DNA from 3 places in the Pectobacterium punjabense genome. Region 1 is predicted to be linked to each of the others. Evidence: predicted binding sites of a transcription regulator. Region 1 holds the regulator's gene; each other region holds the start of a gene.
The links. Region 1 encodes Fur, which represses iron uptake genes when iron is present. Its sites were predicted from a motif close to ATAATAATGAGAACNACTATCAA; they were not measured.
Positions count from the first base shown of each region.

Region 1 (4,293 bases):
CCGAGTTGAAAACTCAAAAACCACGCTAACTCATCGGCTAAATACAGAGAATATTTAGCACTCTTGCTATATTTATTAATATAATTTTTCGCACTGATAATAAATTAGCCTATTTTTATAAATATAAGGTTTTTAATCATAGGGTTGAACGCAAACCGACGGTCACCCGCTTCCCATGCGGATTGGCGTGGGTATGCAGCCAGGCTGGCAAAGCAATTTGGGCATCATTTTCATTTTATTCTTTAACATCAAAAAGCTAAAACCTTTCTCTTTAAGGTTGCATCGTTTCAGCTGTAAATGGTTATAATTCTTATCTTCTTCATTAGGAATTTTCCCGCAAAATGTTACACGCATTCAATTCGATAAAACATTATCTTTTGTATGCATTTTAATTTCCCTGAATAGGGATGTACCGTTCCGTGACTTTTATTTTTCACAAACAGAAGTCTGCTTTTAATTACAATTGAAACAAACCATAAAATAAAAATATCATTCATAAAAAATGAAACGGTGTTGCAAATAAATAACCTTTATAATACTAAGGCTGTGTAGACCTAATCTCAGAAGACATCATACTCACACAATTAAGGTGGGTATTTTAACGCCCATGGAGAGGGTTTTCCGTTTCTTTTATTGCCCTCAGCATTTCGCATGCTCTTGATTTACGCCTCCATACCGATACGAGTTTCTCCTGATGTGAGTGTCTGTTATTATTAACAGATAAGTGGGTGAAATATTACACCATACCATTAGGAATCAAGAGGTTATTCAATTCATGGCACTCATCGGAATATTCTTTGGCAGTGATACGGGCAACACGGAAAACATCGCCAAAACGATCCAACAGCAGTTAGGCACCAACGTTGCTGATGTTCATGACATCGCCAAAAGCAGCAAAGAGGACCTCGAAGGTTTCGATATTCTGCTGTTGGGTATTCCAACCTGGTATTACGGTGAAGCTCAGTGCGATTGGGATGACTTCTTCCCTTCGCTGGAAGAGGTTGATTTCACCGGAAAATTGGTTGCCTTGTTTGGCTGCGGCGATCAGGAAGACTATGCGGAATATTTCTGTGATGCCATGGGCACCATTCGTGACATCATTGAGCCTCGCGGCGCGACGATTGTCGGCCACTGGCCAACTGAAGGTTATTACTTTGAAGCCTCTAAAGGGCTCGCCGACGACAATCACTTCATTGGTTTGGCTATCGATGAAGACCGTCAGCCTGAGCTGACCAGCGAACGCGTAACGACGTGGGTGAAACAAATCAGTGATGAACTGAATCTAAAAGAGCTGGTTGGCTAAGCCATTTTGGCCCTGATAATTTCGATCAGGGCCAAAATAGTATCGATAGGTAAAACCTTTCATAATAATTGATACATTTTTTTAACTTCTATCAGTAAACCTGTACAATAATCCCATCGGTTTTATACGTGCTTCATCCTTTCTTCATTCATCAACAATGGACTGCGCTGTATATCAGTAGTATGAATGGGGACAATATTGTTAACATTCCCTTGTTTTCATTTTGTATGCGCGGTTCTATAATTGAGACGCAATTACATTTTTTGAGCCGACCGATGTCATAGGCTAGGCAGCCTCCATTGATAAGTAAGCAACAGGACTAAACCCGCATGACTGACAACAATACCGCATTAAAGAAGGCCGGCCTGAAAGTCACTCTTCCAAGACTGAAAATACTGGAAGTGCTACAGGACCCTGTCTGTCATCACGTCAGTGCGGAAGATTTATATAAGAGACTGATTGATATGGGTGAAGAGATTGGTCTTGCTACCGTCTATCGCGTACTCAACCAGTTTGATGATGCAGGCATCGTAACCCGTCATAACTTCGAAGGGGGTAAATCCGTCTTTGAACTGACGCAACAGCATCATCACGATCACCTAATTTGCCTCGACTGTGGCAAAGTCATTGAATTCCGCGATGAATCTATCGAAGCACGTCAGCGTGAGATCGCAGAAAGACACGGTATTAAACTGACCAACCACAGTTTGTATCTCTATGGGCATTGCAGTGAAGGGGATTGTCGAGAAGACGAAACTCTGCATGAGTCCACACGATAAATCGACCGCATCAAAAAATAAAACCGCCGAGGCGGTTTTATTTTTGTCTTCTACTTCGTGGCATTAGCCAACCCAAGTATCGCGCAGTCCGACCGTTCGGTTAAACACCAGATGTTCTGCACTGGAGTAAACACGATCGGCACAGAAGTAACCTTCGCGCTCAAACTGATACGCTTTCTCTACTTCCGCCTGTGCCAAGCTCGCCTCGACAAAACCTTGCGTCACTTTCAGTGAGTCTGGGTTAATCGTCGACAGGAAGTCATCCGCCGCGCCAGGGTTCGCCACACTGAACAGACGATCGTACAAGCGGAATTCCGCAGGGACGCCATGTGCAGCGGAGACCCAGTGGATGACGCCTTTCACTTTACGTCCATCAGCCGGATCTTTGCTCAGCGTTTCTGCATCGTAACTGCAATAGATCGTGGTGATAGTGCCCTGCTCGTCTTTTTCAATGCGATCGGCTTTGATCACATAGGCATTACGCAGACGCACTTCTTTACCCAGCACCAAACGTTTGTACTGCTTGTTGGCTTCTTCGCGGAAGTCAGCGCGATCGATGTAAACTTCGCGGCTGAATGCCACCTGACGTGAGCCCATTTCCGGCTTATTAGGATGATTTGGCATCGCAACAAACTCTTCGTGCTCAGCAGACAGATTCTCGATCACCACTTTGACCGGATCTAACACTGCCATTGCACGCGGAGCATTCTCATTCAGATCGTCACGGATGCAGGATTCAAGTGCAGCCATTTCCACGTTATTGTCCTGCTTCGTTACGCCGATGCGCACACAGAATTCACGGACGGAAGCCGCACTATAGCCACGACGACGCAGGCCTGAGATAGTCGGCATACGCGGATCATCCCAGCCTTCAACCACGTTTTCCACGACCAGTTGGTTCAGCTTACGCTTGGACATAATCGCGTATTCGAGATTGAGGCGGGAGAATTCGTACTGGCGTGGGTGACAAGGAATCGTGATGTTATCCAGTACCCAATCGTACAAACGGCGGTTATCCTGGAATTCCAGCGTACACAGCGAATGCGTGATTCCTTCCAATGCGTCGGAAATGCAGTGGGTGAAGTCATACATCGGGTAGATGCACCACTTATTGCCCGTCTGGTGGTGATCGGCGAACTTAATGCGATACAACACAGGATCGCGCATCACGATAAAGGATGATGCCATATCGATTTTTGCACGCAGACAAGCAGTACCTTCGGCAAACCCACCGTTGCGCATTTTTTCAAACAGCGCCAGGTTTTCCTGCACGGTACGGTCACGATAAGGGCTGTTTTTACCCGGTGCCGTCAACGTGCCACGATATTCACGAATCTGATCGGCCGTCAGCTCATCAACGTAAGCCAGTCCTTTACCGATCAGCTCAACCGCATAAGCGTGCAGTTGATCGAAATAATCAGAAGAATAACGAACGTTACCGCTCCATGAAAAACCCAGCCACTCGACGTCACGTTTGATCGACTCAACGTATTCGATATCTTCTTTTACCGGATTGGTGTCGTCAAAACGCAGGTTACATTGCCCCTGGTAGTCACGCGCGATCCCAAAATTCAGACAAATAGATTTGGCATGCCCAATATGCAGATAACCGTTCGGCTCTGGCGGGAAACGCGTCTGAATATGGTCATGCTTACCGGATGCCAGATCTTCATCAATAATCTGACGGATAAAGTTAGTCGGGCGGGCTTCAGCCTCACTCATTCTTCATTCCTCAATGCTAAAACGACGTATAACCGACAATGATCCAACAAGCTACGCTGGGAAACAACCGTTAATTATTCATAACGAAAAAAAGGGGTGAGATTGCTACCTCACCCCCCTTGAGTATCATCGACATGACACGGCGTTACACAAATACCGCCATGATATTACGACTTGGCATGCTCCACTTTCAACGCCGTTGCAATCGATTCAGCCTGCGTCCCCACAACAATCTGCACGCTTTGTTTATTCAGGCGAATAACGCCCGCCGCGCCAAGACGTTTCGCCAGTGCATCATCAACCAGAGAGGAATCAGCCACGTTCAAACGCAAACGAGTGATACAGGCATCGATGCCAATCAGATTGGCTTTGCCACCCAACGCCTGCAAATACCCCTGTGCCAATTCAGCCGTATCGTTTGACTTCTTGCCCGAAGACGCCTTAATCACGTCATATCCATCGGCCTCGCTACCGCTCACTGCCAGCTCA
Region 1 covers NZ_CP038498.1:1,484,548-1,488,840, reverse strand. Annotated here, with positions in the region: gene fldA (flavodoxin FldA) at 776-1,303, shown strand; gene fur (ferric iron uptake transcriptional regulator) at 1,633-2,082, shown strand; gene glnS (glutamine--tRNA ligase) at 2,146-3,804, opposite strand; gene nagE (N-acetylglucosamine-specific PTS transporter subunit IIBC) at 3,972-4,293, opposite strand, start outside.

Region 2 (4,293 bases), 880 kb from region 1:
TCAAGCGCATGGTCAGCAGCATGGCGACCAGCGCAAATACGGTGCTGGCCACGGCAAGCTGTGAGAACCCGTCAATTTTCCCCTCGGCGGAGGTGCTCAGATAAGCGGCTGAGGCAACGCTAGCAAGCCCTGATGCAATGTTGGCCGCTGTTCCCTGATAGGACATAAACGCGGCGCGCTGATGCGGTAGCGGAATACCTGCGGTAATCGCCAGCGTGCTACTAGAACGAGCCGCACTCAGCGCCATGAACAAGGGGAACATCAGATACAGAGAGAGCGATAAGGGCAACGCAAAGCCACAGAGAATGACAACCGCCAGCAGCAGTGTCGTTACTATGATTGTCTGGCTGGCATACCCACGATCCAACAGGTTGCCACACAGCTGCATGGTCACCATGCTTGCCAGCCCGCCACAGAGATAGAGCAGGGAAATATCATCCCGAGGGAAAGCGAGGTTGAACTGAAAATAGTTGGAGAAATGGGGGATCAGCAGGAAATGTCCGAACATTTGTAGCGAAATCACCGTCAGCCCCAATAGGAAAATGGGCGATGCCAGCAGGTCTTTTAATACCGAAGCGGGCGCTGTCGTGGGTGACGAACCTTGCTGAACCCGGTGCATCGGCGGCATTGAAGGAAAAAACCACAGCACTAACAGCGCCAGTAGCAGGCCGCCCAGGCCGAAGGTATAAAACGGTGCTTGCCAGTTAATTCGGTGGGCCAACTCCAGTGACAGCGGCATGATGACAATGGCTGCGAGTGAGAAGCTCATTCCGACGTAGGCCAACTGCTTTCCGCGTTCGTTGGTTGGCACGATATCAACAACCGCCGCCATCAAGACGCCCGATGCCGGGCCAGCAACACAGCCCGCCAAAATAAACAGCAGCAAAAGATGGGTTTGACTGGTGGCAAACATGCAGGCTGCCGTCAGACCAAAGCGCAACGTCAGTAGAACAAGTAGGGCGTGTTTACGGTTAAATCTATCCAGATAAGGCGCGGCGAGGAAGCCGACGATGGCTGAGGCAAACGTTGCGCCGCCGCTAATATAGCCGATGTTTTTGGCATCCATGGAGAGTGCGCTGATGAAGTCGGGGCCTAGCGGCATCACCATCATTAGGCTACCGAGAGAAAGCATATTGATTAGCAACGCCAGATGCACAACAGATCGGGTGTGCTGGCGGTACATGCTTTCATCCATGACAGGCTCACATTTAGACACAGTTAGTAAAATATTGGCGCAGTCTAGCGCAGCTTAATTCCGCTGACAATGAATGATAACTATTTTCATTATCATCTGTGATGTGGGTTTTATAATCAATACATTCCTATTGCTAATCATTAACGGTTATGAAAGATGAACAATAAAATTGATTAACATCAATATAACCCGCAGTTTTTGGGAGGAAATAACCATTTTGAGGAAGGATTGACCGAACACGTTACTTCAGTGTAATTTAACTTCGCTTAATATAAATGATAATGATTTTAATAATCATTGGTATTTAATTTGCGAGCGCAGGAGCTGTCTTGTGGATACACTGATTACAGAAACTGAAACATTTAGCGGGCTAACTTATTCAGAACAGACCGCTTTTTTATATGCATCGGAACACCGAAGCCTTTCTACTTCCGGCTTATTTGAACGTATTTCGTCCCCTGTTTGTACTCCGGGCTCGCACGATGACAGGCTTAGCTCAGCAATCGCGCAGGCGTTTCAGCGCGCGCGTCAAGCAGGGCAGTCGCTGCCTATTGTTGTAGGGGCAATCCCCTTTGATACCACACAACCTTCTTGTCTCTATGTGCCTGATAGTTACACCGTTACGACGAAATCGGAACTCGTTAGCCGCGCCCGTAAATACACGACTGCGGCACCTAAAGCATCAACGCTAAACAGTGTTCCTGATGAATCTCAGTTCAAATCCATTGTGGCAGAGGCCGTTGAGCGCTTCCGACGCGGTGAACTAAGCAAAGCGGTGCTGTCGCGCATTCTGGACATTGAGCTGACGGAACCCGTTAAGGCTCAGACGATCCTCAACAACCTGATGGTACAGAATGCGGGTGGCTATCACTTCTCGCTGCCGCTGCCGGACGGTTCGGTATTACTGGGTGCCAGCCCGGAACTGCTGCTGCGTAAGCAGGGGAGTGTGATTGTCTCTAATCCGCTGGCGGGCTCGGCACGACGGATGAGCGATGAACATCTGGACTACCTGAACAGCCAGCGTTTACTGAATTCTGGCAAAGATAAGCACGAGCATAAGCTGGTGGTGGACGACATTCGCCAACGCCTGATGCCGCTGTGCGTGTCGTTAACTATTCCATCGGTCCCCTCGCTGATGAACACCGCTTCAATGTGGCATTTGTCCACGGCGATTAGAGGCGAACTGGTGAACCCTGAGATGACAGCGCTTCAGGTCGCCTGTCAGCTACACCCCACCCCCGCACTCTGCGGTTTCCCCACGCAGGAAGCGCGCCAGCTGATCGCAGAATTGGAACCGCATGACCGTGGCGTATTCAGCGGCATTGTCGGCTGGTGTGATGCCAACGGTGATGGCGAATGGGCGATCGCGATTCGCTGCGGCACCATCAAACACAATAAAGTCTGCCTGTTTGCTGGCGCGGGCATTGTTGAGGCATCCGTCCCCGAGGATGAATGGGCTGAAACCGCTGCCAAATTAAACACGATGCTGAATGCATTTGGGCTTAACTCAGGTGTGGATGGACTATGAGCATTGAATTTACGCCCTGGCCAGAGGCGCTGGCACAGCGCTACCGTGAGAAAGGCTATTGGGTCGGCTTGCCGTTAACGGACGCCTGGGAGCGCCACTTGGCGACGCAGCCGGATGCCGTTGCGGTCGTGTGCGGTGAGCGTCAGTGGAGCTATCGGGAACTGGACCAACAGTCTTCCGCGCTGGCATCTCGCTTGACGGAACATGGCTTGCGCAGTGGCGATACCGCGCTGGTGCAACTGCCAAACGTAGCCGAATTTTACCTGACCTTTTTTGCATTGCTGAAAATGGGGGTCGCGCCAGTTAACGCGCTGTTCAGTCATAACAAGCTGGAGCTGCTGTCGTATGCCACGCAGATCGAACCACGCTTATTGATTGCATCAGCAGAGCATCCGCTGTTTGGCAACGGTGAGTTTCTGGATCGGCTACAGACGCAGGTTCCTCGCCTGCAAACGGTGGTGATGCTCGGCGACAGCCCGCTAGGGCACAGTCTGACTGACTGGCTGCAACCGAATGCTTCGGCCAGTCAGTATCAGCCTTCCGCGTCGGCGCAGGTCGCCTTCTTCCAGCTTTCTGGCGGCAGTACCGGTACGCCGAAGCTGATTCCTCGCACCCATGACGATTACTACTACAGCGTGCGTCGTAGCGTAGAAATTTGCGAGCTGACGCCACAAACCCGCTACCTGTGTGCGTTGCCCGCACCGCATAACTTCCCGTTAAGTTCGCCCGGTTCGCTCGGCGTATTTTACGCTGGTGGACGCGTCGTGCTGGCGTCCGATCCGGGAGCGATGACCTGTTTCCCGTTAATTGAGCGCCATCAGATCGATATTACGTCGCTGGTGCCGCCCGCTGCCGCGCTGTGGGTTCAGGCGGCAGAGCAGTTTGGTGCGGCGTTGCGTAGCCTGAAGGTTTTGCAGGTGGGGGGCGCGAAGTTAAGTGAAGCCGTTGCCCGGCGCATCCCGGCAGTCTTGGGCTGCCAGCTGCAGCAGGTGCTGGGGATGGCGGAAGGGCTGGTGAATTACACCCGACTGGATGATAGCGATGAACATATCTTCACCACGCAAGGCTACCCGATGAGCCCGGACGATGAGGTGAAAGTGCTGGATATTGATGGTAATCCGGTGCCGAGAGGCGAGGCAGGGCTGTTGGCGACGAGAGGTCCGTACACCTTCCGTGGCTATTACCGCAGCCCGGAACACAATGCCCGAGCTTTCGACGGAGAAGGTTTCTATCACTCGGGTGATGTGGTGCAAATGACCGAAGAGGGCTATTTGCGCGTGGTCGGGCGGGAGAAAGATCAGATCAACCGCGGTGGAGAAAAGATTGCCGCCGAAGAAATCGAAAACCTGCTGCTCAAGCATGACGGCATTCTCCATGCCGCGCTGGTGTCCATGCCTGACCCGGTTATGGGCGAAAAGAGCTGTGCTTTTCTGGTGGTCAGCGATCCTTCGCTGAAAGCCATCACATTAAGGAAATATCTGCGTAATCAGGGTATTGCTGAATTCAAACTGCCAGACCGCTTCGAGATGATCGACACCTTGCCCGTCACACCCGTCGGCAAGATTGATAA
Region 2 covers NZ_CP038498.1:609,145-613,437, forward strand. Annotated here, with positions in the region: gene E2566_RS02815 (MFS transporter) at 1-1,195, opposite strand, end outside; gene E2566_RS02820 (isochorismate synthase) at 1,527-2,723, shown strand; gene E2566_RS02825 ((2,3-dihydroxybenzoyl)adenylate synthase) at 2,720-4,293, shown strand, end outside.
Region 2: the regulator Fur is predicted to act here: its motif matches at 1,269-1,291, upstream of E2566_RS02820 (isochorismate synthase).

Region 3 (4,293 bases), 1.6 Mb from region 1:
ATTCAGTGCTAATTAAAGTGTCTATCTTACAATGCCTATTGTATTCTTTTTCCTCTACGAAAATATGATGCCTTATCCTTTCCCCTACTAATGGAGTCTATGGATAGGTTGCTTGTCTTAAATCTGAAAATAATCTATAGCATGAATTGTTTCCCTATCGTTTGAGCGTTGTAAATGTGATGTCATCGAAATTACAGGAACAACACAAGGAATGGTTCTATGAGCTATAAAGAAAGTGCGGCACATAATGATTTTTTCTATGGACTTGATATAAATAAATTACCTGATCAATTTCAGGAATTAATTAATATCATGGGGTTGGAGGATGCCTATATTTTTTCAAAATTATTTGGTGGGCAATGTAAATATATTCCTAAATCACCGAAGTGTTTTTGCTCAGATATCAATGGGGATTCTGTAGCACGATTATGCCAGGAATTTGGTGGTTTAAGTATCGATGTTCCCCACGCTAAAAATATTGACAGGCAGTTACGTAATCGTGAAATAATCAATTTATTAGATAGGGGGAAGTCGCGTACGGAAGTTGCTAAAATATATAACCTCGGAGTAAGGCAAGTGGCTAATATCAAGAAGACTGTGTATAAATAAAGATTATGAATAGCATTGATAAATAAAAAGCATCCAAGATAACGTGGATGCTTTTTATTTGTTTGTTTTTTAAAGTGAAATGGTTTTACCGAGTTTGAAATCTCCAGATTTTTGTCCAAAGTCGGTTAATCGGTAGGTTGTTGGCGTTATATGTTCTCCCATTGCGATCAGGTAATCATGTGTTTCGGTATGGTAGAAAAAGATACTCACGCTTTTTTGACTATTACCAGAAGAAGCATGTAGCACGGTGTGGCCATCATAGGTGTAGCTGCCTGTCGCTTTTCCTCTTCCAGATGTAACATCATTCATTGCTTGTTTCATGTTGGCATGGCGATTTTTCTCAAGGTAGCCTGCTAATTCATTTTCTGCCTGCATTTGGTTGAAAGGACCGCTTTGTACACCTTGATCAATGATATAAATATCAGACATATTATTTCTCCAAAAGAAAATACAGGGGATGAGGAAGGCAGGAACCCTCCTGCCTTCCGATTGCTGGATCAGGAAACCGTCCAGGTATTGTTTTGTTGCAGTGTAGCGACAACGCTGTAAATGTTTGGTTCGAACACTAATTCAACGGCATCGCTGATTTGCTCAATATCCAGAATTTCACCTTCTTCATAGTTACCGAATACAATCCAGTAAGAAGGGTGTGGGATAAACTCAATATGTAAATTTGGCTGTGCCGCCTGTACGAAAGTTCCTGCATTGCTCATTCCGATGCCGACAGCAGCCTGCTTAAGTGGAACGTTGCCGCTTTCATCAATATAGAGTGAACCCGCTTGACCCGTGAATGATGTCGGGCCAAAGAGATACCCTCCATTGTAGTCCAATGTGATGGTATTTGCTGACTGAAGGTCGGCAGGAATTTCTTCCCCCCCTTCAAAAATGACACCAGGTTTAACTTCCCCGGTATCTGACCAGACGAAAGAGTAATCAATGTTCCAGCGGAAGGTTTCATGCACGTTCGGATTCACGAATTTGCTAAACCATGCCAGTGAGAAAATATTCCGTGCCTTCTGGTCCGGTGCTTTTTGAAAGATTGCTACATTGCCTGAATTACTTGATTTGTTGATAAACTCAACGCTGTATTGATTAGACATAGTGTATTCCTCTTTATTAGGAACCCAATATTAGGTTCAAGCACTATTATCCATATGCCTATATTCAAAATAATAGGGAAGTAAGTCCTGTTAATTATTATTATGGTTTTTAGAGTCTGTAAGTAATTATTTATTGATATAGTTAGATGGCTCAGTAATTCCAGTGGGAGAAAATTAACAATTTTATAGCACAGATATTTATTGTGAATAATTTAGCCTAATGTTAATTCTTTCGCCTTCTTGGGCACAGTGCATCGTAGAGTCAAAAAAAGAATTTATAGGGTGATGTCAGATTGGCACGACAGGGAGCAACACTTTGCCTGTCTTGGGTTTCCTATTTTTCTATAATGTGTATGTGTTGCAGTATTTTGGGATGGCAGAGTGATAATGATTATCGTTAGTGTTTTGTTTATGGTAAGTTGCGGTTAATGGGGTTTATCCCGTGAACTGATTTTCCTTACAAAACATACGGTTTTCTCACTATGTCTTTAGCTACCCGTACAACGTCTTCCGCCTATCGGCTGTTCAACTTACGCTTAGAGAGCAAGACGCTGCTCTCGCCCTCGCTTGTTCGCTGTGTGTTTACCGGCCCTGAAGTGCGCCAGATGAAACTGGACGCGCCGGATCAGCGCATCAAACTGCTGCTCGCTAGTGAAAGCGGGGAACTGACGCCGATGGCCGTGAGCGACACGTGGTATCAGGATTATCTGGCACTGCCGCGTGAGCGTCGCCCTATTTTACGCACCTATACGCTGCGGTCTGTCTCCCATGAATCACAGCAAGCGGCGATCGATTTTGTGCTGCACGGCGATACCGGGCCAGCTTCAAGCTGGGCGAATCACGCTAAGCCGGGCGATGCGCTACAGATCGTCGCGCCCAACGCGGAGGCCGATGGCGACAGCGGCGGTTATGAATGGGCACCGCACGATGGCGTTGAGCAGGTGCTGCTGATTGCAGATGAAACGGCGCTGCCAGCGGCAATGGGAATTCTTGAACAATTGGCTACTCAGCCTTCTCCGCCGTCGGTGCAGGCTTTTTTTGAAGTGCCGAAAGCGGCCGACTGCGTGACGTCGGGCAATTTTCCGTTTGCACAGATTCACTGGTTACCGCGTGAGGAAACCGATAGCACAGTATGGGGTGAACGCCTACTGGCTGCGGTGCAACAGGACGTGAAAATTCCCGCCAGCGCCTGTACCAACCGCGATGAAATCGCACAAGAGACGCCGGAAGACGAGCTACTGTGGGAGCGGGCAACGGCGCACCGTCCCTTTTACGCATGGGCTGCGGGAGAGTCTTCTGCCATCAAACGGCTGCGCCGCTATCTGCTCGACGAGCGCCACCTCGATAAAGAAACGATCAACTTTATGGCTTACTGGTCGCATCGCTAAGAGAAAACCTCAGGAGGGATATTCTCTCCTGAGGTTATTTCCCCATCATCTCCGCCATCTGCTGTTCATTTGGCAGCCCAACCACCTGCTGTAGTTCATTCTTATCATTCAGGTAATAGATGGCCGGTGTGACGTTTGCGCCTAATTCATCCATTAGCCGCTGATTAAGCTGAATGTTATTCCAGATGTCGCGTGAAGAGCTTTCGGGGAACGGTGGCACCGTTTTGCCATTCGATAGCTCATATTCATGCCAGGCTTTGGCCGGATCGCTGGCGGCAAGAATCGCCGCGGCATAACGTCCACTCTCCGGTTTGATGACGCCAACCAGCAGCGTTTGCAGTTGCACTTTTCCTGCTTTTACCCACGACTGTGCCTGCTGCCAGAACTGTTTGCAGTACGGACAGAACGGGTCGGCGAAGACGATGATTTTACGTGGCGCATCCTGCGAACCCTCAGTGATAAATGGTGCTTGCTGCAATTTCTGCCACATCTCTCGACCGGCAGGAGCATACACTTCCTGCTGAATCAGCGCTTCGCTGAGGTTGTTGCCGTGTTCATCATACATATAGCCCGAAATGGCATGCTTACCGTCAGGAGTTAAGTAGATGGTCACTCCCACACCCTGATAGCTGCCCAGCCAACCTTGTATGCCGCCGGGTGCAGTGAACGGCTTAATGATCGTAATACCCTGTTTTTCTATGCTCTTCACCGCGTCCGGCAGGGCATCTTGCGCCAATGAAGACGCGGAAAACGTCAATAAGGAGAGCGTGAGGAAGACGCGTTTTATCATGGTATTGCACCTGTATCGTAAATCATGGTCTGCTGGATAGCGTAGCGCAAGGCCATCTATCGGGAGAGTGTATTTACACTTTCTGAATCAGAGACAGATTTTGTCTGGTTGAAGAGATGGGTTGGGTAGGATCATTCTCTGGCGTATATTACGCAGGGCTTAATTAGGATGGCTTACTTACTGCGTGGAGCGCTTCTTTCATGAATACACCTTTCCCCCATTTCCGTTATCACCCTAATCCGTTATCGACGGGGAGCATCAAAGCGGCTGATGATGTCTGCCCATGCTGCAATCAGGCGCGTGGCTATGTTTATACCGCTTCATGCTATACCGCACATGATTTGCCCGAAGAGACATTTTGCCCCTGGTGTATTGCAGATGGCAGCGCGGCGGTACGCTACGACAT
Region 3 covers NZ_CP038498.1:4,652,349-4,656,641, reverse strand. Annotated here, with positions in the region: gene E2566_RS21080 (Mor transcription activator family protein) at 220-609, shown strand; gene E2566_RS21075 (hypothetical protein) at 679-1,038, opposite strand; gene E2566_RS21070 (RhiA) at 1,107-1,709, opposite strand; gene E2566_RS21065 (siderophore-interacting protein) at 2,192-3,097, shown strand; gene dsbG (thiol:disulfide interchange protein DsbG) at 3,132-3,887, opposite strand; gene E2566_RS21055 (CbrC family protein) at 4,088-4,293, shown strand, end outside.
Region 3: the regulator Fur is predicted to act here: its motif matches at 2,091-2,113, upstream of E2566_RS21065 (siderophore-interacting protein).